Regions from separate parts of the Alteromonas sp. P256 genome, predicted to be linked through region 3. Evidence: predicted binding sites of a transcription regulator. Region 3 holds the regulator's gene; each other region holds the start of a gene.
What was found. The regulator sigma-54, encoded in region 3, starts transcription at its own class of promoters, with help from an activator protein. The targets are predictions, from matches to a motif close to GTTGGCACGNNNNTNGNNT.
Positions count from the first base shown of each region.

Region 1: V7R39_RS09450 (formate/nitrite transporter family protein) is a predicted target of sigma-54. The motif match lies at 3,964-3,982, and genes of this name have one in related genera.
Region 2: V7R39_RS13120 (BON domain-containing protein) is a predicted target of sigma-54. The motif match lies at 5,247-5,265, and genes of this name have one in related genera.

Region 1 is NZ_JAZETM010000005.1:44,594-52,839, reverse strand. Features, by position in the region: gene nirB (nitrite reductase large subunit NirB) at 1-921, opposite strand, end outside; gene V7R39_RS09455 (bifunctional protein-serine/threonine kinase/phosphatase) at 1,229-2,938, opposite strand; gene V7R39_RS09450 (formate/nitrite transporter family protein) at 2,942-3,805, opposite strand; gene V7R39_RS09445 (nitrate- and nitrite sensing domain-containing protein) at 4,289-5,587, shown strand; gene V7R39_RS09440 (sulfite exporter TauE/SafE family protein) at 5,630-6,481, opposite strand; gene V7R39_RS09435 (hypothetical protein) at 6,481-7,722, opposite strand; gene V7R39_RS09430 (DUF1826 domain-containing protein) at 7,972-8,246, opposite strand, start outside.
Region 2 is NZ_JAZETM010000008.1:127,890-136,135, reverse strand. Features, by position in the region: gene pgl (6-phosphogluconolactonase) at 1-48, opposite strand, end outside; gene zwf (glucose-6-phosphate dehydrogenase) at 50-1,543, opposite strand; gene V7R39_RS13130 (MurR/RpiR family transcriptional regulator) at 1,827-2,678, shown strand; gene pyk (pyruvate kinase) at 3,004-4,440, shown strand; gene V7R39_RS13120 (BON domain-containing protein) at 4,592-5,212, opposite strand; gene V7R39_RS13115 (endonuclease/exonuclease/phosphatase family protein) at 5,777-6,757, shown strand; gene V7R39_RS13110 (hypothetical protein) at 6,927-7,481, opposite strand; gene V7R39_RS13105 (glycosyltransferase family 2 protein) at 7,975-8,246, shown strand, end outside.
Region 3 is NZ_JAZETM010000001.1:552,298-560,543, reverse strand. Features, by position in the region: gene V7R39_RS02465 (cytochrome b) at 1-303, shown strand, start outside; gene V7R39_RS02460 (cytochrome c1) at 300-1,034, shown strand; gene sspA (stringent starvation protein SspA) at 1,149-1,781, shown strand; gene V7R39_RS02450 (ClpXP protease specificity-enhancing factor) at 1,778-2,254, shown strand; gene mgtE (magnesium transporter) at 2,525-3,883, opposite strand; gene V7R39_RS02440 (HPr family phosphocarrier protein) at 4,156-4,428, opposite strand; gene rapZ (RNase adapter RapZ) at 4,463-5,305, opposite strand; gene ptsN (PTS IIA-like nitrogen regulatory protein PtsN) at 5,366-5,812, opposite strand; gene hpf (ribosome hibernation promoting factor) at 5,826-6,113, opposite strand; gene V7R39_RS02420 (RNA polymerase factor sigma-54) at 6,143-7,642, opposite strand; gene lptB (LPS export ABC transporter ATP-binding protein) at 7,720-8,246, opposite strand, start outside.

The DNA.
Region 1 (8,246 bases), on a different contig from region 3:
TGCAGCGGCGGCGCGAGCCATGGCGTACCCTGGCGCGACTAAGCCGTAAATACGATTTTCCCACAATGCGCATTCACCAATCGCGTACACGTTAGGATCGGAGGTTATACATTGATTATCGATAACGATACCGCCGCGTTCACCTACTACTAAATCAAATTCGCGGGCTAGCTGATCACTAGGTCGTATACCGGCAGAAAATAACACCATATCGGTTTCAAGGTGTGAACCATCAGAAAATTTCATTCGGTAGCGGCACTGCTCGCCGGCCTCGATAACTTCCGTGGCTTTTTGTGTATGTACTTGTACGCCGAGCGCTTCAATTTTATCTTTAAGCAGCGCCCCTCCCATTGCATCAAGCTGCACCGCCATTAACTGTGGTGCAAATTCAACCACATGTGTTTCTAGACCTGCTGATTTAAGCGCGTTTGCTGCTTCAAGCCCAAGTAAACCACCTCCCACGACAACGCCTATTTTACTTTGTGCTGCAGAGGCACTGATAGATTCAAGATCTTCAATGGTGCGATATACCAAACAATGTTCTTGCTCGTTGCCAGGAATAGGAGGCACAAAAGGGTAAGAGCCTGTCGCCAGCACGAGTTTATCGTAGGGGTATGAAGTACCGTCTTTCGTTGTCACGACTTGATGGATACGATCAATATTAGTGACCCACGCACCGGTAACTGCGTTTACACCCCACTGCTGATACGTTTTTTCGTCGGTAAGCGCTAAATCGGCTGCGGTTTTACCCGTAAAGTACGACGATAGATAAACGCGGTCGTAAGCTAAACGGCCCTCTCCACTTAACACGGTAATATGATAGTCAGCTTTGCTGTTAATAAGTTGCTCAACAAAGTGATGGCCAACCATACCGTTGCCAATTATCACTATGCGTTGTTGTTGCTGTGAGGAAAGCGTCATCTCGTTCACCTTTATTTAAAGCAAAAAAAAGCCCGCAACCATTTCTGGCTGCGGGCTTCATTGCCTGATTAAGTACAGTATTAATTGTGTTGTTACTCGATGATACGTAGGTACCTAGTCGAGACTATGAAAATTAATAATACAAGTATAGTGCCAATGCTTTTCATCACTATATTACAAAGACTTAGCCATATAGCTTTGGCGTAGACCCAGCGATATCGCACCATTAGAAAGCAAAAAAGATAATTTATGGTGCATTAGCGTAGTACTGAATAACTCACTGCCTGTACGTAGCTGGAGCCGCTCGCTAAGTATAATGAACAACAAACATAACAATGAGCAATACCAGCAATACGCCAGACACGGTTTGCCATGCCCGCACTGGATGTTGCTCCATCAGGGGCAAGCTTTTACGGTAAGACGGATTAGGGTGATTTAAGTCGTATAGAAATTCAGACAAGCTCGGATAGCGTTTCGACGCTTTAGGATGACAAGCCCGTTTCAGCGCTTCGTCAACCCACATAGGGACAGCAACATTTCGTTGTAGCAGACTGATATAGCGCAATTTAAGTAGCCCTGAGTAGTTGCTCTTCTTGGCAACGTTACTGTTAAAGGGGTACTCACCACTTAATAAAAAATATAAGACCACTGCTAAAGAAAATTGATCAGCGCTTTCATCGGGCCACAGCCCTACAAAGTATTCCGGAGCGGTGAACAATAGATCGCCAGGAATGCCAAGCTGCACATCACTTTGCGAAACATGATAACCCGCTATGCTCGCTGCACCAAAGTCTACCAGTGTAATTTTACCGTTTTCATCAACCATGATGTTATCCGGTTTAATATCTTGATGAAGCACCTCTTGCCGATGCAGTGCCGTTAGGGCGCTAACGATTTGCGCACTCCAGTCTCGAACCTCTGAAAGAGAGACACTACCAACGTCGTCTCGATATTGGCGTAAACTTGTTCCAGGTGTGTACGCCATGGCAATATAAAAGTAATGTCGTAAAAAAGGGGACGTATAATTTTTAAGGACATTATCATGTTGGACCCGCGCACCAACCCACTCTTCTTTCACCATTTCATCTAAAAAGCTTTCGTTTTCATGCATTGACTTTGCAGGAATTTTTAACACTGCCTGATGATTGTGGAGGTTATGCTTAGCAAGAAAAACCAGACTGCGTTCACTGGTATATAACTGCCGCTGTATTGTCCAATCGTCTATGACATCGTTTGATTTGGGCGTATCTAAAAAAGGAAGGAAGCCATTTGAGGCATAATGTACTTTCTCTTCATTAGCAATGGATATTACCTCAAGCAGCACTACAGTGACGTTATCGTCACAATCTGCATTCAGTGCTGCTTGCGCTATATGCTGTGCGCTCAAGTCGATACTAGGCGTATTATGCTGATGAATTGCGTACCATGTTTTTGGCGACAAGGTATCCGCTATGCCATCTGTCATCAATACAAATATATCGCTAGGCGCAAGCGTTCGGATCGCCATATCAATGCTTAAGTTAGGCCGAATACCGAGGGCATTACTTAAATAAGTATGTTTACCCTCCCCGGCTTCTCGATGTTGACAGGTGCAAGGCGTTACTTCACCGCGGTGTACGTGATAGATGCTGCTATCACCACAATGCAGTAACACCGCAGACTGTCCTTTCAAAATGACTGCACTAAAGGTACAGACATAGCCTTTATCAAGGTTTTCAAAATAAGGGCTTTGTTGGTTTTTTATGTAAAGCTCGGTGTTTATGGTACGCAGTACGTGTTGTGCCGCCCTCGACAAAGACCACACATTGCTTGTTCGAGAGAATTCACGAACGAACGTTTCAACGGCGAAGTTGCTTGCATACTGACTAACCTGACTACTACTTATTCCATCAGACACAACAGCGATAGCATCGAAATTTGCCGATGGCGAAAAATCAGGCACCACCACACAATGGTGATCCTGATTAATCGGTTTTGTGCCCTTGTTCGAAAAGGCACCATGGCGAAGGGTGAACACGGCTTATACTTTGTCATTCACTTTTGCTGCAAGTACCGTTTTATTGCTAGCACCTGTAGCGATAACGCGTTTAGGGGCAGTGCGCACATGCGTAGAATAAATAGTCAAACCAGTAAACGCTAAGCCTCCCACTAAATTACCCAGTGCGGTAGGAATTTCATTCCAAATAAAGTAATCCATCACAGAGAACTCGCCACCCATAATTAAGCCGAACGGAAACAAAAACATGTTAACCACCGAATGCTCAAATCCCATGAAGAAGAACAGCATGATAGGCATCCACATCGCCAACACTTTACCGCTTACGTGAGTAGATATCATTGCACCAACAACACCAAGCGATACCATCCAGTTACACAACATGCCGCGAATAAAAATAGAAAACCAGCCTGCAACGCCGTGCTCTGCATACCCTAACGTTCTCGCTTCACCGATACCTGCCACCTTAGCCGCTATAGCACCACCATCAATGTTGTAGCCCATGGTAAATACAAACGACATCATAAATGCCACGCTCAGCGCACCTGCAAAATTACCTAAAAACACCAACCCCCAGTTACGTAAAATCTGCGGCCATGTCACGCCAGGTCGTTTTGCCAACCAGGCTAATGGAGTAAGCACAAAAACACCGGTAAGTAGGTCAAACCCCATGAGGTACAGCATACAAAAACCAACAGGGAAGAGTATTGCACCAATTAAAAACACCCCTGTTTGAACCGCAATGGTTATTGCAAAAACCGCGGCTAACGCCAAAATGGCCCCCGCCATAAAAGCGCGAATTAATGTGTCGCGGGTAGACATATATATTTTGGATTCGCCAGCATCAACCATCTTGGTTGCAAATTCAGAAGGAAGTAAATACGCCATGCTTGATCACCTTTTCTATTGATATTAATTCCTTAGAAACATTCTTTACCTAAATGTCAGGCACAAAAAAGCGCCCGCTCTTATTTCCTAGAAAATAAGTTGCGGACGCCTTTATCCGAATATTGTTCTTAAACAATCTGCATTGTTCATAAAAAGTAAAACAATATTGATGCCAATATTGAGGCACAAATCTTTAAATGAAATTCCTTTCTATAACAGACAATTACTCAACGGTAAGAATAAACGTCTTCGATATCCCCCTCATCGTTTGCACCTGTCTCGAGAAAGAACGCACTAATTTGGAGCATGATGTAGTGCAATCCCTTTGCTTGCTTATGTGACCAGTCCATTATTTTTGAGCAAGATAGCAAATAGTAGCGTCCAACTACTTACATTAGATTATATCGATGTGAATCCCTTGCAGTTTGATTGAAGGGAACAACATTTGCTTATCCTATGTATCTCTTTTCTGGATACTTCACGATGAGCAATCACAGCGATATCACAAAACGATTCTTTTTGCTGGCCAAGCATCAAGAAATACAGGCACTGCGACACTTATCATCAAATTGCAAAATAGTGAAAGCGGTAACGGAGATGATTCATCAACTGCAGCGCGAGCGCGGTATGAGCAATGTATTTCTATGTTCACGAGGCGAACGTTTTGCCACTCAAAGGGCACAACAAGAAACCGCAAGTGAGATGAGTGAGAAAACACTTCGCAGCTTGCTTAACGCTTTATACCTATCTAATTCTGATAATGGACTTACCATGCGATTGGTTACTACCATTACATTTGCGTTACAAGGTATTGATAACCTTAAGGATTTACGCAGCAAAGTGGCGCTGCAGCAACTCACACCAACCGAATCGACCAATGCATTTTGCCGCCTAATTGCCGCGTTGATTGATGTGATTTTTGAAGCCGCCGATGTTGCAAACGATCCTGCTATCACTCGACTTTTAGTAGCGCTATTTAATTTTATTCAAGGTAAAGAGTATGCGGGACAAGAGCGCGCTTGTGGCGCAATTGGGTTCTCTTCGAGCCACTTCCAGCAATCTTTGTGCGATCGAATTACAGCACTGACAGACTCACAAAATCACTCGTTTGAGACGTTTAGTAAATTTGCCGATGACACAGAACTTTCTATGTGGCAGCAACAACTAGAAAGTGACCATGCCCAACACCTGAGCCGACTACGTAAAATGATTTGCGAGCTTGGCGATACAGACACTTGCACCGCTGAGCTCAGCGAAATTTGGTATGACATAGCCACGTTGCGAATTGACGCGATGCAAGACATAGAGGAACACATTACCGATAGGCTGATAGAAAAAGCAACACTTAGAATTGCTCAAGCCCAGGAGGAGTTGCGTGACAACGAACTTCTGATTGCTTCTTTAAATAATAGCCCTCCAATTAGTAGCCCTCCAACTGGCGATACACCTATTTCGATGATTTACGATAAAACCGTTAAAGGACTTTCAATGGAAGGCACTCATAATGAGATGGGGATTACCTCTACATCACTTTCTGCACATAAGTCGTTTTACGACTTAATTCGTCAACAAGCGCAACATATTCAGGATATTGCTAACGAGCTAAATGGGGCCAAACAAGCCCTTAACGAGCAAAAAGCGATTGATAGAGTAAAGTTGCTATTGATGCAGCAGGGAAAACTAAGCGAGAGCCAGGCTTACAAAAAGTTGCAATCTGCGGCAATGGAGCAAAATATACGTATAGCTGAGCTAGCACAGCGCATGCTCGAAAGCCTAAGTTAATTAGCATTTGCCGCTGTTCGCTGAGACACAATAATCCTCTTTTCATACTGAGTTGACAAAAACGGATGTCACGCTCTTTTGCAGCATGAAAGTGCCTGTGATCACGAGATATATGCCGAATGCGCGTTTTAGCATATTGGGGTTGAGGTTGTGCGCAACCTTTGCACCAAACGGAGCGGTAAGCAAGGAAATAGCGCTTATAGCAACCCAACCTATGGCATTCACGTAGCCCAAGGAACCCAGCGGTAAGCCCGTTTTGCCCCAACCGATAATAATAAACCCCAGTGTGCCAGGTATCGCTATTAGCGCGCCGAAAGCAGAGGCTGTTCCTATGGCCTGATGGATAGGCCGGTTAGATAAGGTCATGGTTAACACGGTGATAGTGCCGCCACCAATGCCAAGCAGTGCTGATATACCACCTAAAAACGTGGCAAGCGTTGCTTTAGCACGCCCCTCTGGCATGGTTTTATTTAGTCGCTTGTGGGCCAGCCAATTGGGAAATAAAAAGTGTACCGATAGCAGCAATACACCTGCACCAAATACACCCACTAACAGCGACGCGTCGGCGTCTGAGGCAATCACTAAGCCCACAACTACGCCCAATATAATCCAAGGTGCCCAGCTTTTTACTACAGTAAAATCTACTGCGTTGCGCTTTGAATGAGAACGAGCGGCTCGCAGGCTGGTAGTGATAATGGTAGCTAGCGAAGTACCAATGGCTAAGTGCACGGCAACATTATCCGCCACGCCCATCTTGTTAAAAATGACAAGTAAAACAGGTACAACAACAAAGCCTCCGCCAATACCAAAAAGACCGGCAGTAAAGCCTGCACAGGCGCCAGCTGACAACATGGCGATAAGCAGCCATAGCGTTTCAGCTGACAATAGCGTCATTATTTTACGCCCTCAAAAATCAACTTTTGCACTCGGCGGCCAGTGTTAACTTCTGTGGTGTACAAGTTACCATCGCTATCGGTATCAATACTGTGAAGCCATGTGAATTGCCCTGGATAGCGACCGTTTCTACCTATTGAACCTAGAAGCGTGAGCGACTCGCGCTCATAAATCCATATGCGACCATTCATCATGTCGGCAACGTAGAGGTAAGTTTCATCAGGCGAAAATGCCACGTCGGTTGCCGAACCCACGCCGCCAGTAGGTGCAGCTACCACGAGGTTGTGTTCAAACGAAATATCACCACTTTTCTCTCGTTTAAAGATTTGAACGCGATTGTTGCGTCTGTCGCAGACATAAATTAAGCCGTCTGATGACTGGTTAACGCAGTGCACAATGTTGCCAAACAGAGGGTTTTCAACATCGACGCCCTGGGCCTGCGGCTGCGCTGCTTGAGACTGATCAAACGCGCCTTCACGGGTTGGGCCAGTTGGCTTATTGCCGTAAGCTCCCCAGATATGTGCCGCTTTTTTGTCTTTAGTATCAAAAGCCACCATGCGGGCATTAATATAGCCGTCAGAAATAACCACCTCATCGGCATTGGGGTCATAAAAAACATCAGACGGATTGCCTAGCGTTACATCATCGGCGTTACCGGCTGTCTTTCCTCGCTCACCAAGCTGCTGGATGAATTCGCCATCGAAATTGAAGTTAGCCACCACGTGATCGCCTTCACCGTTTCCGGCAATCCAGACTGAATCGTTAGGGTCGACATATAAACCATGCACATTTACCGGCCATTGATTAACGCCATCCACTGTGGGCGCATGCGACGCACCTCCCCATGCGGTGGCTACCTCACCGTGTGGCGTAAAACGAATAACGTGAGGTGCAGGCTCGCAGCACAACGCCGTTTTTGGCGTTGCAGCTAAGCCTGTATCGAATTTACCGAGGGAGTTAGGACGCTGCAAAATCCATACGTGGTCGTATTTATCAATGGATAATCCACTTACCTGCCCGAGCAACCATGTGTCTGGCAGCGAAGGCCAGTTAGCATCCACAGAAAAGCGAGGCATTGGTGTGCTTCCATTGGGATAAGTTTCAATGGGCACTATTGCTTCAAGAGGGCTTTTTTCTTTAGCAGGAGCTACTGAAGGTGAATTACCGTCTTCTTTCATTGCAGCAAATAAAGGGGTACTCAGTAAGCTGAAGACAATAAGCGTTGATAAAGTATGATGCACAACATCACCTCCATAGTGTTAAGGGCAAGGGATTTGGACAGACAATATCCTATGGCTAAACTTACCGCTTCGCACAGGATTAACGATGAATCTCATCACTTCTGCGTTATTTTAGTGAAAATGGGAATAGTTCGTTGCGGGCGCTCATTTTTCAGGGCCCATCGACTATGTAGGAATGATACGAAGACAACATGCCGATATTCCCAACAAAAGGCGGTTTTGGTGCTGATTTTGGTGTTAATAAAACGCTCACATTGGATCTAACGTGAGCAACACTCTTTTTTCACCTTTCGCAACAGGACATGAACGATGCACGGCCCCTAACGACTCATGCCAAGCTTCGCCCTTCAGCATACCAACCTCGAACGCATTCATTGTTTGAATGTCGTTGTCTTTGTAGTACATACCAAAATTCGTTTGAGAAAAGGGCTGCATACTTTCAGTAAAAGGCGTTGAGCACAGTTGTTCAAGCGGAAGCCACTGAGTTCCAGCTCCAAGGTACGTGTTTACAAGGCGTACGGGTA
Region 2 (8,246 bases), on a different contig from region 3:
GCTGGTAAGCGCGTCTGGGTTGTCGAATGATAATGTAGTGAGTGCCATATTATTTCTTCTTTACCGTTTTGCTTTCGTACCAGCTGCGATTTGCACGCGCTAATAAACCGATGGAATCAACCGGGCCCCAAGTACCAGCCTGGTAAGGCTCTGGAGGCTCATTTGATGACTTCCATGCATCGAGTATTGAATCAACCCACGTCCACGCCTGCTCAATTTCATCGCGACGAACGAACAGCGCCTGATTACCTAGCATAACTTCAAGCAATAACTTTTCGTAAGCATCGGGAATGCGCTCATCAGCAAACGCTTCTGAAAAGCTTAGGTTAAGTTTTGACTTTTGAAGGTCCATAGAGCCCGAATTAGTTAAACCCGGTACCTTATTCATTACGGTAATTTCTACGCCTTCATCTGGCTGTAGACGGATAACTAACTTGTTTGGCGGTAGATTCTTAAAGCTGTCGCCGAATAAATTATGAGGCTGTCGTTTGAAGTAGATAACAACTTCACTCACCTTATTTGGCATGCGTTTACCAGTGCGCAGATAAAATGGAACTCCTGCCCAGCGCCAGTTATCTATTTCCGCTTTAATAGCAACGAAAGTTTCCGTTTTGCTTTGCGTGTTGGCACCCTCTTCTTCAAGGTATCCAGGTACTTCTTCACCTTTCACAAAACCCGATGTGTACTGACCGCGAACAATACTTTCATTTATATTAGTGGCATTGATAGGACGCAGCGCTTTAAGTACTTTTAGTTTTTCGTCACGAATACTGTCTGCATCAAGCGTCGTTGGTGGCTCCATGGCCACTAGGCTCAATATCTGCAGTAAATGGTTTTGCACCATATCGCGCATTTGACCGGCGTCATCAAAGTAACCCCAACGGCCTTCAATGCCCACAGACTCAGCCACTGAGATTTGCACATGGTCTATACAGTTATGATCCCAGTTTGTTGCGAATATTGAATTAGCAAAACGCAACGACACTAGGTTAAGTACCGTTTCTTTACCAAGGTAGTGGTCAATGCGGTAAATTTGCTTCTCGTCAAAATACTCTGCAACTTGTTCGTTGATTATTTTCGACGACTCAAGATCATGACCGATTGGCTTTTCAAGCACAACGCGTACGCTTGAATCAATAATTTTGCAGCTGTGCAAACCACGACAGATATCACCGTAAATAGCAGGCGGTGTTGCTAAATAACACACCATGGTGCGAGATGGGTCTACATGGTCGTCTAGCACACAGTAGCTGTCGACATTTTTCATATCAACACACGCGTAATGTAAGCGAGCGCGCATTCTTTCCCATGTAGCTTCACACAAATCTTGTTCGCCAAACTTAACTAAGTTTGTATGCACTTCTTCAATGTAATCTTCTAAAGACATATCATGGCGAGCAACACCCACAATAGTGGTTTCAGGGTGCATTAGATTCGCTTTTTCAAGCTGATAAAGTGATGGCAACAGCTTGCGTCGTGAAAGATCCCCAAGTGTACCGAAGAGTACAAAATCACAGGGTTCGTAGGAATTATCCATTACCATATTCGTCGACCTTTTAAATGTGGTTTTAAGTGCCGTGTTGGTTCTTTATTTACAACACTAACGACTATAATTACCGTATAGTTAACACCAAATGTAGTAAAATTACAACTTCTACAAGCTATACGATGAGATTCTTTACTTTTCGATGATATAGCCCCCTGTCTATTACCATTTACAGTACAAAAAATGTTAAAAAATTACATTTTTCTTGTCACAGCTTTCACATTGGGTACTATTAGGGTGTACCTTACAATAAACCGAGCCAATTACTTGCCGTATCTGTATGAACATTTTAGAAAAAATAACTCAAAACAAAGCTGCGTTTAGCAAATCAGAAAAGAAAGTTGCTGAGATTATACTTGCTAATCCTCAAACTGCCATCCATTCAAGTATAGCAACCTTAGCTAAAATGTCGGATGTCAGCGAGCCAACTGTGAATCGATTTTGCCGCAGACTAGATACTAAAGGCTTTCCGGACTTCAAACTCCATTTGGCGCAAAGTCTCGCAAACGGTACGCCCTACGTGAACCGTCATGTTGATGAAAACGACAGCCCAGACGAATACACCAACAAAATTTTCGAATCGACAATGGCTTCTCTGGAAGTAGCGAGACAGTCGATAGATGTCAATGTAGTCAATCGGGTTGTTGATTTACTTACTCAAGCACAGAAGATTTCTTTCTTTGGTCTTGGTGCATCGGCTTCTGTGGCTCACGATGCGTTGAACAAGTTTTTCAGGTTTAACGTGCCCGTTGTTTACTTTGAAGACATTTTGATGCAGCGCATGAGCTGTATGAATTGCTCTGCTGGAGACGTTGTGGTGTTGATAAGTCACACAGGTCGAACCAAAAGCTTAGTGGAAATTGCGCAAATATCGCGAATGAACGACGCCACTGTTGTTGGCATAACATCAGCTGATAGCCCACTGGCGCAGGAGTGCAGCTACGTATTATCGCTGGAAGTACCTGAAGATACCGACATGTACATGCCCATGGCATCGCGCATTGCACAACTGACCCTCATCGATGTACTTGCTACCGGATTTACGCTTCGCCGTGGCAATAAATTCAGAGAAAATCTAAAACGGGTGAAAGATACATTGCGTGGGTCTCGTTACGATAAAAGAGATGGCTAAGGGTTGCATCTCTTCCTTCACTCCTTCTTCTATCAATTATTTTCCATGCCCTTCTCTTTTACTTATACATTACTGACGCTTGCGTGTAAGCGTCAGTAACCTATACTCAAACTTTACTGCGACTATCAATCTGTTTCTCGCAAAATAGAGGAAAGTTAACGACAACTGGTCGAGCCAGTAGGGAGTTTTTCTTTCTTTCATTCACATTTTTGTCAAAATACTCTACTATTCTGTAATAAAATTACGTAAAGCGATTACAGCGCTCATTGAGTTGAAAGATCAGCTTTACCCATCTTTTCTATAAAAGAAGCAGCGACGGAATCCCATGACCAGAAGAACCAAAATTCTTGCCACATTAGGCCCCTCAACCGATTCACTTGAAAAAATTAAAGAACTTATTGCTGCTGGAGCAAACACGGTTCGCATGAACTTTTCTCACGGGCAAGCAGAAGATCACATCGAGCGCGCAAAACGTGTTCGTGAAGCAGCGAGAAGCCTTGGTAAATATGTAGCAATACTCGGTGATTTACAGGGGCCTAAAATTCGCGTAGCCCGATTCAAAGAAGGCGCTGTTAAATTACAGATTGGTGCAAAATTTGTACTAGACGCTGAGCTTGAGCGAGATGAAGGCACGGTTGACCACGTAGGCATAGACTACAAAGCACTACCTGATGATGTGTCAGCTGGCGATATTCTATTGCTCGACGATGGACGCATACAGTTGAAGGTAACAGGTGTAGAAGGTCGAAAGGTAATGACGGAAGTTACCGTTGGCGGCAAGCTGTCTAATAATAAAGGCATTAACCGCCAAGGCGGTGGTTTGTCAGCAGAGGCGTTAACAGAAAAAGACAAGCAAGATATAAGAACGGCAGCGCTCATTGGCGTAGACTACCTTGCTGTGTCGTTCCCACGCAGCGGCGCCGACCTTAATTACGCTCGTGAGCTTGCTGAAGCTGCTGGCTGCTATGCAAAAATTTGCGCCAAAGTAGAGCGCGCAGAGACCGTTGCGACAGATGACGCCATTACCGATATTATCAGCGCCTCTGACGCTGTCATGGTTGCCCGTGGCGATTTGGGTGTTGAAATAGGCGATGCAGAACTCGTTGGCGTTCAAAAGAAACTTATCGCTCGCTCACGTCAGCTCAATAAAGTGGTTATTACAGCCACTCAAATGATGGAGTCTATGATTGATAGCCCTATGCCCACTCGTGCAGAGGTTATGGATGTGGCCAACGCCGTATTAGATGGCACAGATGCAGTTATGCTGTCAGCTGAGACAGCGGCGGGTAGTTTTCCTATTGAAACTGTTCAAGCAATGGCACGTGTTTGCGAGGGAGCAGAGACTCACCCTAGCGTAAAAATTTCCAAGCATCGCATGGATCAACAGTTTTCATCGACCAGTGAATCTATAGCGCTATCTGCGGTTTATGCCGCGAATCACCTACCAAGCGTAAAAGCAATTGTAGGGTTGACAGAAAGCGGCACCACGCCAAAGTTAATGTCTCGAATTACAACATCACTGCCAATTATCGCCATGTCGCGCCACGAGAGCACGCTCAATGCAATGGCCCTTTATCGTGGTGTTAAGCCAGTATTCTTCGACTCATCAAACAGCGAGCCAGGCAAGCTTAAGCACGACGTTGTTGCATGTTTAAAAGAAAAAGGCTTAGTGGAAAGCGGGGATAGTATTATCTTGACCTATGGCGATGAAATGGAAAAAGTCGGCGCGACTAACACGCTTAAAATAGTAGATGTAGAATAACTAGAGTCATTAGCCTTAGACAAACATGCTTGAACTAATTGTGTTGAATAGGGTGCCGAGAAAAACTGCATTCAATTAGTATTGAGCACCTAGCTAACTATAAAAACGAAAAAAGGGGCGCAAGCCCCTTTCTTATCAGCATACTAAATAGTTAGTTCATCGCTGTGGTTGTTACAACCTCAAGATTGTTTTCAACATTTTTCACGTCAGAAGCATTCTTCGCAATCTCTACCGCAAGGTCTTCCTCAGCATCAGAATCTACGGTGCCCGTAAGCACAACATTCCCATTTTCGACGTCTACGTCGATGTCGAAGCCTGAAATATCAGAGTCCATCAGCAAACGTGTTTTAATCACCGTGGCGATTTTCGCATCTGTTAGTTCGCTTGTGCCTTCATCTACGCCGTCTTCAAGGTCGTCAGACATATCTGATGTCATTGAATCCATATCTTTATCTTCAATTACTGAAAGCTTGTTATCGACTGACATTACGCCGTCGATGTTAGCAACTAATTCTTCGGCGAGTTTTTTGTCCACCGAGTTATCTACTTTACCAGTTAAAATAACATCGCCATCTTTCACGTCGGTATTGATGTCAAAAGAATCTAGGTTACCATTGAACAGCAGCGTCGCTTCCGCTTTGCCATCAATCCATGCGTCTTTGGCACCTTTTTCCCATGCGTTATCTGAATGGCTGTCTGAATTCATATCACCTGCAACAGCAGCAGTAGACAATGATGTAGCAACAATAATAGATAGTATTGTACGTTTCATAACATTTCTCCTTTGTTGAAACTCACAAGAGATGTAGCCAAGTTCATGCCAACGAAATAAGCCACTGTTATATATACACTTTTTAAATAGCCAACCCAGCACAGGAAAGATATAGTTGCAAAGTTTGCGTACTTTTAAGCAATTTTTACTGATTCTCATTTAGATTAATGCTGTGATGATAAACTCAAGCACTTACAGCAGTAAGCATAAACTTAGAAAGATAAATAAGTGTTGGCTGTGTTAATTCAATTCTACAGATTGAAGTGAGGCGTTATAGCGTCTAGTACATCAAGTAGCCGAAGAATCTGTACATGAAGATAAGACTTTCACAACAGTAGTCAATGTTGAAGTAGGCTTCATCACAGTTGTACTGCTATGATGAAGCCAGTAGGGTAATTCATTAAACGCTTTTTTATGCGGGTGTTCTAACTTAAAGGGCACACATTTAGCATGTACAGTTGAGCATTTGCACTAATTACTAATTACATCACTTTGCATAGAACAGACATCGCTCACATTAGCCTTGAACGTATGTGAGTTACACGCAATTAATACGGATATTTAATGGACATTTTTCTTGTATCACTTTCGGTTTTTTTTATTGTAGTTAGCGCTGCGCCATTACTGCCATCATCACATTGGCTAGTAAGAGTCTGGGAATTTCCAAGGTTACAACTTGCGGTGTTAATTACTGCGGTACTTATCACCCTACTTTGCTATAAAAGTCTTTCGTTACCTTTTTGGCTGCTTGCCGCACTTGTCGCAGGGTTAGGCATTAGTTTACTGTATCAGGCTATTTGGATTTTTCCTTACACTGGGCTTTACCGCAAGGAAGTAATCCGCGATAGCAACCCCCAAAAGCAGCGTATGATAAGCATTCTTTCTAGTAACGTTTTTATGCCTAACAGCAATTATCAAAAGCTCATCGACCATATTAACAATAAACAACCCGACTTTGTGGTAACTCTGGAATCAAATGAAAAATGGGAGCGGGCGTTAAAGCCTATCGAAAAAGACTACCCTTATACGCAGTTTTGCGCCTTGGAAAATCTTTACGGTATGCATTTGTATAGCAAGTATGAATTTGAGGAGCACACGCTTCGTTTTTTAGTGGAAGATGATGTACCGTCGGTAAAAATAGCCATCAAGGTTGATGGTGAACGTGTCATTCTTCAGTTTCTTCATCCCAAACCACCTAGCCCTACAGAAAACGAATACGCTCGCCCAAGAGATATTGAACTTAATATAGTGGGACAAGAAGTGGCGCAAACGATAGAGCCAATTATCGTTGCGGGAGATTTAAATGATGTGGCATGGTCGCCCACTACTCGCAAGTTTAAAAAGATAAGCGGGCTTTTAGATCCAAGGGAGGGACGCGGCTTCTATAACACATTTCACGCTCACTACCCGCTGATAAAATGGCCGCTGGATCATATCTTTCATTCTTCACATTTTGCGCTGGTAGACCTAGAAAGGCTCTCAGATATTGGCTCAGATCATTACCCGCTTTATACCGAGCTTGTGCTTAAAGAAGCGAATGAATAGTAGGCTCAAATCGGTTACAAGGATTTAAGCCAAGCTCAAACCAGTTAATTCAAACCAAATAGTTCGCATACGAAAAAGCCCCCAATTTGGGGGCTTGATCATTACAACTGGTTAATGAAGTAACGTTGCGTGATGGCAGCACTTATGGGAAAGCGCTCCGAATTACATCTTATGACTTCGCTGAGGCCGACTTATTCGTGCACCACATAACGCTTTCACACGCATCTTCACGGCGTTTAAAATGTGCTAGTCCCACCAACTTACCTTCTCTCGGCCAAACTGCTTGTTTTAAAACTTCTCTATCTTCAACAGTAAGCTGTTCACTGCGAAGCTGAATTTCTACCGCTTTTTTGTTTGGTTTTATCAATGTGGGTATTGCATCCACAATTAATGATTTATCAACGCATATGTACTCACGTTTAACGGGGTCGCGAACAACGCCGATAACATTGTCATCGCTGATAATTGCAGGCCACCCCTCTGAAATTCGGCTCTGACCGAACATAATAAGTGTAAAGGCAACCAATACAAAAAGCGTTAGTCCAACAAACTGAGTACTCAGATCAGGGGCCACAATAACGATCACCGCAACCACCGCAGCAAAGAATATCCAACCGCCAAACACTCTGCGCATGGCGTTAGGTGAAATGCCTGAAATAACGTCTACAAGGCGTAGCGTTTGCTTGTCGTAGTGCCTAATTTCTACATAAGACTGGGATGACACAGAATTAACCACCATTTATAAGGAAGTAAAATAAAAACATAACCCTACATTTTTACGTAAGAGGCATAGTTATAGGTTAAAAGATAACGCTAGTACAATGGCATTACACTTTCATTAAACGCATACAAGCAAAAAATAACTTTAATAAGTTATTGAAAAATAGTTACTTAAGCATTGATATTAGGTTACCAAATAACATTACCATCGCATAGCGTTAATCGTATAAATAAAGTGAAAATACCTATCCTGTAGCGATGTGAATGCTTGCCTGTAATTTTTACCCTCTTATTGACAAATATGGGCATTGCACCTCTACACTCCAGCGCAGAAAAACAAAAAAAATCATATTAAACAACACATTACATAATGGACTAACTATTGCTTACCTAGTGCTATCAATCTGTCGTTTAGACGAAAGTATAAGAGCACATCCAGTTCATGCTCTTTTCCAGTAAACGTCTTCTCTAATGACGATGAAAAAGGGATATTTAAGATGAGCGCACCAGTAAGTGTGATAACAATAGTGAAAAACAGGACCGAAAAGCTCTGTAACCTCATTAATCAGCTTGAGGCATGCAGCCCTACCCCTAATGAGTTACTCATTGTGTGGATGACACCACCGTCTGATTTATCTCTAGTCACAAGCAATAAATTCGCCATTGAACACAAATTTGTCAATCAGGACGAGCTTCCGATTGCGAAGGCAAGAAACAAAGGATTGTTTGATGCGAAAAACGACATATTAGCGTATATCAGTGTCGACAC
Region 3 (8,246 bases):
CCTGACAAGCTGTTTGGTGTACTAGCTATGTTTGGCGCTATAGCTGCATTGTTCGCAATGCCATGGGTAGACCGTGGTCGCGTTAAATCATGGCGCTATCGTTGTGGTTTACACAAAGTGAACCTTGTCGTGTTCGCGATTGTGTTTATCTTCCTGGGTTACCTAGGTGGTACGCCACAAGAGAACTGGAAAATCATTGCGTCACAGGTTGCTACAATCATGTACTTTGGTTTCTTTATTGCATTGTTCTTGTACAGCAAAAACGAAAATACTAAACCTGTGCCAGAGAGGATTCCTAAATGAAAAAAATGATGTGCTTTTTAGCATTCTTTCTACCTGGCGTCGCGATGGCGGCAGGCGGGAACGTGCATCTAGACGAAGCGCCGATTGACTTGTCAGATAAGGCGTCACTACAACGCGGTGCGCAGTTGTTCATGAACTTCTGCTCAGGCTGTCACTCAATGAAGTATCAACGCTACCAGCGTTCATTTACCGATTTGGGTATCCCAGACGAACTAGGCGAAGAGTATCTGCAGTTTACGGGCGATAAAGTGTCTGATTACATGACACGTGCTATGCCTGAAGATGCCGCAGCACAGTGGTTCGGTGCTGCGCCACCTGATCTTACGCTAGTAGCTCGTGTTCGTGGTACAGATTGGATATACACCTATCTGCGCGCGTTCTATGTGGACGAAAGCAGACCGTTTGGTGTTAACAACACCGTGTTCCCAGAAGTGGGTATGCCGCATGTACTACAACCTCTTCAAGGCACGCCAACGCGTACCTATGAAGAGCAAATGGTAGATGGCGAGATGGTTAAGCGCTATGTGGGTATCAAATCTGACGGGACGGGTTCAATGTCTCCGGACGAATACGACCAAGCCGTTGCCGACATCGTGAACTTTTTGGAGTACACGGGTGAGCCAGCTAAACTTGAGTCTCACAAAATCGGTAAATGGGTACTTATCTTTATTGCCGTATTGTTTGTGTTTGTTTACTTGCTCAAGAAAGATTACTGGCGAGAAGTGCACTAATCGCACAGATTTATGTATAATACCGAAAGGGGGCTTCTCGCCCCCTTTTTTGGCATTTGTAATTCGCTCATTGTAACAGTGAGCTTTAACTTGTTTCTCGACGGAGGAAATTGAATGGCCGTAGCCGCGAATAAACGTTCTATCATGACGTTGTTCTCTGACACAATTGATATTTATAGCCACCAGGTTCGTATTGTGTTGGCAGAAAAAGGTGTGGGTGTTGAAATCAGCTACACAGATCCTAGTAACTTATCTGAAGATCTGTTGGAGTTAAACCCATACGGTACGGTACCCACTCTTGTTGATCGTGAACTCGTACTTTATAAGTCTCACATCATCATGGAATACCTTGATGAGCGCTTCCCGCACCCACCATTGATGCCGGTATACCCAGTATCTCGTGGTACAAGCCGTCTAATGATGCACCGCATCGAGCAAGATTGGTATTCACTTGCTGCACGCATTTTCCGCGGTGAAGGCGATGTTGAGTCATCACGTAATGAACTTCGTGAAGCTATTCTATCTTTAGCACCTGTTTTTGCTGAAATGCCTTACTTTATGAGTGAAGAGTTCAGCTTGGTGGATTGCTATCTTGCGCCGCTATTATGGCGTTTACCTGCATTAGGCATCGAGCTTAGTGGAACAGGAAGCAAAGAAATCAGTACTTACATGAACCGTATTTTCTCTCGCAGTTCGTTCAAGGCATCTTTGACTGACCAAGAGCGCGAGATCCATAACCCATTATGACATCTATGACGTCAAACCAGCCCTATCTACTTAGGGCTTTTTATGAATGGATAGTGGATAACGATATGACGCCATACGTTGTTGTTGATGCAACAAATGAATTGGTGGAAGTTCCGCAAGAATTTGTTAAAGACGGCCAGATTGTACTTAATGTATCACCGAGTGCCTGCGTGGGTTTTAACCTGGATATAAACGGTTTGTCTTTTCAAGCGCGTTTTGGAGGCCAACCTCGTCGTTTAAGCATGCCCTGCGAAGCGGTAATTGCTATATACGCTCGCGAGAATGGTGCTGGTACTGTGTTTGCCACAGAGGAAGACGTAGCACGTTCTGATGCTATTGAGCCAGCAGAGCCTATCTCAAGTGAGCCAGAACAAACAGGACCAACATCTATAGAAGATGCTGATGCTCCTGCCTCAAGCGATGCGCCCGTACCGCCTAAAAAGGGTAAGCCTACGCTGAAGGTCATTAAGTAGCTCAAGCGTAATTATCAACTAGGTTATAGATCGAATTATTCAAAAGCCGCAGTATTGTAAAATACTGCGGTTTTTTTATTTTAGACGGTTTTTTGAAAGGAGATGGCTGTTAAAGGTGATGGCTGTTAAACGTATTAGACAACCACCGCTACTTTTTAGATAGTAAAGTTATCTTGCCGAACACAGTCGCATCTATGTAACCACGGTTAAACTAAGCGCCTAATGATGCGTGGCAGATATCAATGGGGTATGTCTAATTAGTCTTTGCCGCTATACCAAAAACAATGTGGCGGTGCCTAGGAATGCAAAAATACCCACCACGTCTGTAATGGTGGTTAAAATGACACTTCCCGCTAGTGCAGGGTCTATCTTTAGCCGCTTCATTATCATAGGCAGCGTTGCGCCGGCTAATGCAGCCGCAATCATGTTAACAAGCATCGCAAATGCAATGATGACGCCCAGCATATAGTCTTGTTTCCACAGTGCGATGACAGAGGCTATTAATACCGCCCAAATGACGCCGTTTAGTACACCAATGGCAATCTCTTTACTAATCAGCCAGCGGGAGTTGTTTGCATTGACATGGCCCAGCGCCATACCGCGTATAACAAGAGTCAGGGTTTGGTTACCTGCCACACCACCCATGCTTGGTACAATGGTGTTTAAAATAGCGAGTACAGCTAAAGCGCTTAATGTGGCTTCAAATAAGTCGCTCACCATTGCTGCCATCAATGCCGTGGCTAGGTTCACCGCTAGCCACACTGAACGTCTCTTGGTACTTTGCATAACAGGGGCAAACGTATCTTCATCGTCGTCTAGACCCGCCATACTCATCATGGAGTGTTCGGCGTCTTCGCGAATAATATCAACCACGTCATCAATAGTAATTCGCCCGACGAGGCGATTATTTTCATCAACAACAGGTGCCGAGAGCCAGTTATAGCGTTCAAATAGGCTCGCTACTTCATCGTCTGGCATGTTAACCGGAATAGCTTCTGACTCTTCATCCATCACATCAGCGACTTTGTCGCTAGTGTCTGCGGTTAGAAGCCGTGTTACTGGTACGATACCCACGAGGTTATCGGTGCGATTGACCACATAAAAGGTATCGGTGTTTTCTGGGAGCTCGCCCTTGAGGCGGATATAACGCAATACCACATCAATAGTAACGTCGGGACGCAGGGTGATAGTGTCGGTATTCATGATGAAGCCGGCAGTTTCTTCACCATAAGATAGTGCTTGTTCGGCGCGCAACCGGTCTTGTGCATCCATGGAGTCTAGGATGTCGAGGAGGACCGTTTCTGGCAGGCTGCTTAGGGTCTCTGCCAGGTCATCGGTGTCCATTTCTTCAAGCGCGTCCACCACATTTGCAGGCAGCATTTTAGTAATTATGCCGTTACGAACATCGTCGGACAGTTCCTCTAAAATATCGCCGTGAAAGTCGCCGTCAATCAACTCCCATAGCTCGTCACGAGTGCGGCTAGGGCTAGACTCTAAAATGTGGGCTACGTCGGAAGGCGGAAGTTCAAGAAGGAGCTTTCTAACCGACACAAACTGGCCGTTACTCAGCGCATTGTTGAGCGTTCGCAATTGAGTTTGTACATATTTAGAAACGAGAGCTTCTGCCATGAAAAGCAATTCCTAACCAAGAGTGTGCCCAAAGAAAGCGTATTTCACGCCGTAGACAATGACCAAATAGATTGAGCTTATAGAATAGCGTATTTACCCTAGCAGTGTCATGATAAATACATTGTTTTAGAATGAGTTTTTAAGTGTTGGCTGTCGTGTCGGCAGTTATATCATCGGTTATATAAGCCTTTACGTAAACGCTTATATCTGCGCTCATATAAACGCTTAGCCAGCGGCCAGAAAAGAGGGAGCCTATGGGAAGGTCTACGAGATTACTCGTCTTCGTTAAAGCGTCCTTCAATGAGTGTTTCAATAGCGGCTAAGGCGTCCTCTGCATCATCGCCTTCAACAATCACGTTAACTTGCTCACCCTGATGGCTTTCAAGCATCATCAATCCAAGTACACTGTTCGCGTCGGCCTGTTTATCGCCTTTTTCAAGAATTATTTTGGCATCAAATTGATTAGCTAGCTGCACCAGTTGGGTTGCCGCTCTTGCGTGAAGGCCAAGTTTATTGACGATGGTGAGTGTTTTCTCAATGGTCACTAGTATTTACGCTCTTTTTTATGATTGCGAGTGATTAATTTAGCTCTCTGTGACGAATCTGCACATCCGGATGAATTTCACCGAATGTTTTTGACAACGTCTGCGCAATATAGACAGACCGATGCTGACCACCCGTACAGCCAATGGCTACCGTGACATAGCTTCTATTATTTCGCTCGAGATGAGGCAGCCATGTGGTCATTAAGTTTTGGATTTGCCATACAAATTTAGTTACCACAGGTTGTGAGCCAAGAAATACTTCTACAGGTGCATCTAAACCCGTCAAATGCCGCAAATCAGGCTCCCAGTGAGGGTTCGGTAAGAAACGAGCATCAAATACATAGTCGGCGTCTTTCGGTATACCATGCTTAAAGCCAAAAGATTCAAACACCAACACTAACCGAGAACTCTTTTTACCTAAAATCCGCTCGCGAATAATTTCGGCCAGCTGATGTATAGTAAGCTTATCGGTGTCTAAGTAGAGGTCAGCACGCTCAACAATAGGCCCAAGCAACGTTGATTCTGCCTTTATGGCCTCAGAGAGCGATTTATTCAATTTTGCTAGAGGGTGTAAACGTCTAGTTTCGCTAAAGCGCTTTACTAACACGTCGTCACTGGCGTCAATGTAAACAATCGTCATCGACCAAGATGAGGGAAGGTAGTCTAATATTTCTACCAAATCGTTGGGATTCTTTGGTAAATTGCGTACGTCGATACTCACCGCTACCTGATCGTATTCATCCACAACAGTATGGGTGAGCGTTGGTAGCAAATTGACGGGAATGTTATCGACACAATAGTAGCCCAAATCTTCCAGTGCTCTTAATGCCACCGACTTTCCTGAGCCTGAACGACCACTGATAATGATCAGCTTCACCGATATTTCTCCCTAAACAAAAAAATGACGAAAACGTCAATGTATCTTTTGAAACTGTCTTTAGATGCCAAGTGCTGAAAAAATATCTTCGTTGGTTTTGGCTCTTCGTATTGCTTTGACAGTGTCTTTGTCGCTCAGCTTACCAGCCACTGTCGCTAAGGTTTGTAAATGTCCCTCTGTCTGTTCTTCAGGCACTAGCAGTGCAAAAAATATATCGACAGGCTTTTCATCGAGAGCGTCAAAATTAATCGCTGGAATGCAGGTTACAATAATGGCCATAACGTGTTCTAAACCCGCTAAACGACCATGAGGGAGCGCTATACCGTTACCTATTCCTGTACTGCCCATCCGCTCTCTAGATAGAAGACTATTCAACACGGTGACTTGGTCAATGTCGGTATTGTCTTGGGCAGCAATATCGGAAATGATCTCTAATATTCGCTTCTTGCTATTGCACTGAACCGCACACTCGGTGCGGTCCAGGCTTACGATGGCTTTAATATCCATACTTAATTATCTATTAATGCTTTTTCAGTTTTTCCTTATGCTTGATCACCTGCCTGTCGAGTTTATCGACCATGCTGTCAATCGCTGCATACATATCGGTATTTTCTGAGGATGCAAATACTTCGGCACCACTTAAGTGCATCGTAGCTTCTGCTTTTTGATTTATTTTTTCTACGTTCAGGATGACATGCACATTAGAAATGTGATCAAAGTGACGCTCAAGTTTACTAAACTTCGTATCGACATAATTACGCAAAGAATCGGTGATTTCCACATGATGACCAGTTAGGTTGATTTGCATATTTCGTCTTCCTTTTTAATATAACGCCTTTAGATAAGGCTTTTGCGTTGGTTAGACGGGGGTATCGATAAAGACTCCCGGTATTTTGCTATTGTCCGCCGAGCGACTTTTATGCCTTGCTCTGCCAACAATAAAGCAATTTTGCTATCGCTTAATGGTTTGCTTGGCGTTTCTGCTGCTACCAATTTCTTTATTAACGCACGAATAGCCGTTGACGAACACTCGCCGCCAGACTCGGTTGCTACATGACTAGAAAAGAAATACTTCAATTCGTAAATACCGCGCGGCGTATGCATATACTTCTGAGTCGTTACTCGCGATATTGTGGATTCGTGCATATCCACCATTTCTGCGACATCATTGAGCACCATTGGTTTCATCATTTCTGGTCCGTGCTCAAAAAATCCCATTTGCTGCTGAACGATACAGTTAGCTACTTTCATTAAAGTATCGTTTCTAGACTCTAAACTCTTTATAAACCATTTAGCTTCTTGCATATGAGAACGAATAAACTGAGAGTCACTGCTGTTCTTCGCCTTTCGACTCATTGCTGCGTATTGCTGATTTACACCTAGCTTAGGCAAGCTGTCGGGGTTGAGTTCAACAGTCCAGCGACCGTTTTTCTTCGCCACCGATACATCTGGAATAACATACTCAGGCTCTTTAGTAACTAAAGCACTACCTGGGCGAGGATTCAAGGTTTGAAGTAAACGCATTGCCTCGCGCAGTTCATCTTCCTTCAAGCGGCTCTTGCGCATAAGGGTTCTATAATCTTTGCTACTGAGCAGGTCAGAATAGTCCTCAATGAGTCTTCTCGCTTCATCTAACCAAGGCGTGTCGTCAGCAAACTGGCGCAGCTGCACCATTAAACACTCTTGCGGAGAGCGAGAGCCAGAACCGATAGGGTCAAACATTTGAATGCGTTTCAGTACACACTCAACTTCATCTAATTCGATTTCTTCTTCAACATTTTCTGTTTCGATATCTTCAAAATTTACCGCTTCTAATATCTCATCTAGCGTAGCGGTTAAATAACCGGACTCGTCAATCGAGTCGATAATGGCAACAGCGATAGCTCTGTCGATATCAGAAAAAGGAGTTAAACGCATCTGCCAAAGCAGATGAGTTTGAATGTCGTCAGTGGTTTCGCCTTGGAAAACGTGGTCATCATCGTTATTTGACGGGCCAGGCGCAGGCGCTGAAGAGGCTGAGTAATATTCGTCCCAGGTGCTATCAATTGGCAGTTCATCGGGTAAGTCGTTCTTTTCTAAAGCATCACCCGACTCTAGTGTGTCGCTGGACGCTGACGCGGTAGCTTCGATTTGGCTATCGTCATTATCCATATTGTTTTTTTCTGCCTGAGGCTCGTCATTACCTTCTTCTACTTCTAACAGAGGGTTTGAGTCGAGGGCCTCCTGAATCTCCTGTTGAAGATCGAGTGTAGACAGCTGCAGCAGCTTGATTGCCTGCTGCAACTGTGGAGTCATCGTTAGTTGTTGACTAAATTTTAACTGTAAAGATGGTTTCATCTATATCTTATTTTAATGCTCTTGAGTGAATATACCTGAGCGCTTATGAAAAATGACAATTAGGTTACACACAATAACTATAGCCTGAATTGTTCGCCTAGGTATACATCCCTTACTTTTTGATTACTTAAAACCTGTTCCGCCGTTCCTTGCGCAATAAGTTCACCATGACTTACGATGTACGCCTTTTCACAGACATCCAATGTTTCTCGAACGTTGTGGTCGGTAATGAGTATACCCAACCCTCTGTCGCGCAAGTGCTGTATTATCTTCTTTATATCATTAACTGATATGGGATCAACACCAGCAAAAGGTTCATCAAGCAAAATAAATTCAGGTTTTGCTGCTAATGCTCGTGCTATTTCTACTCGGCGACGTTCTCCACCGGAAAGACTCATGCCCATACTATTACGTATATGGTTGATATTAAATTCATCAAGTAGCGCATCGGCTTCTTCTTCCTGCTGCTGTGAATTTAAATCCTTTCTGGTTTGTAAAATCGCCATAATATTTTCATGCACAGTGAGCTTTCGAAAAATGGACGCTTCTTGTGGTAAATAGCCAATACCGCCTCTTGCACGCTCATGCATAGGCTGATGAGTTA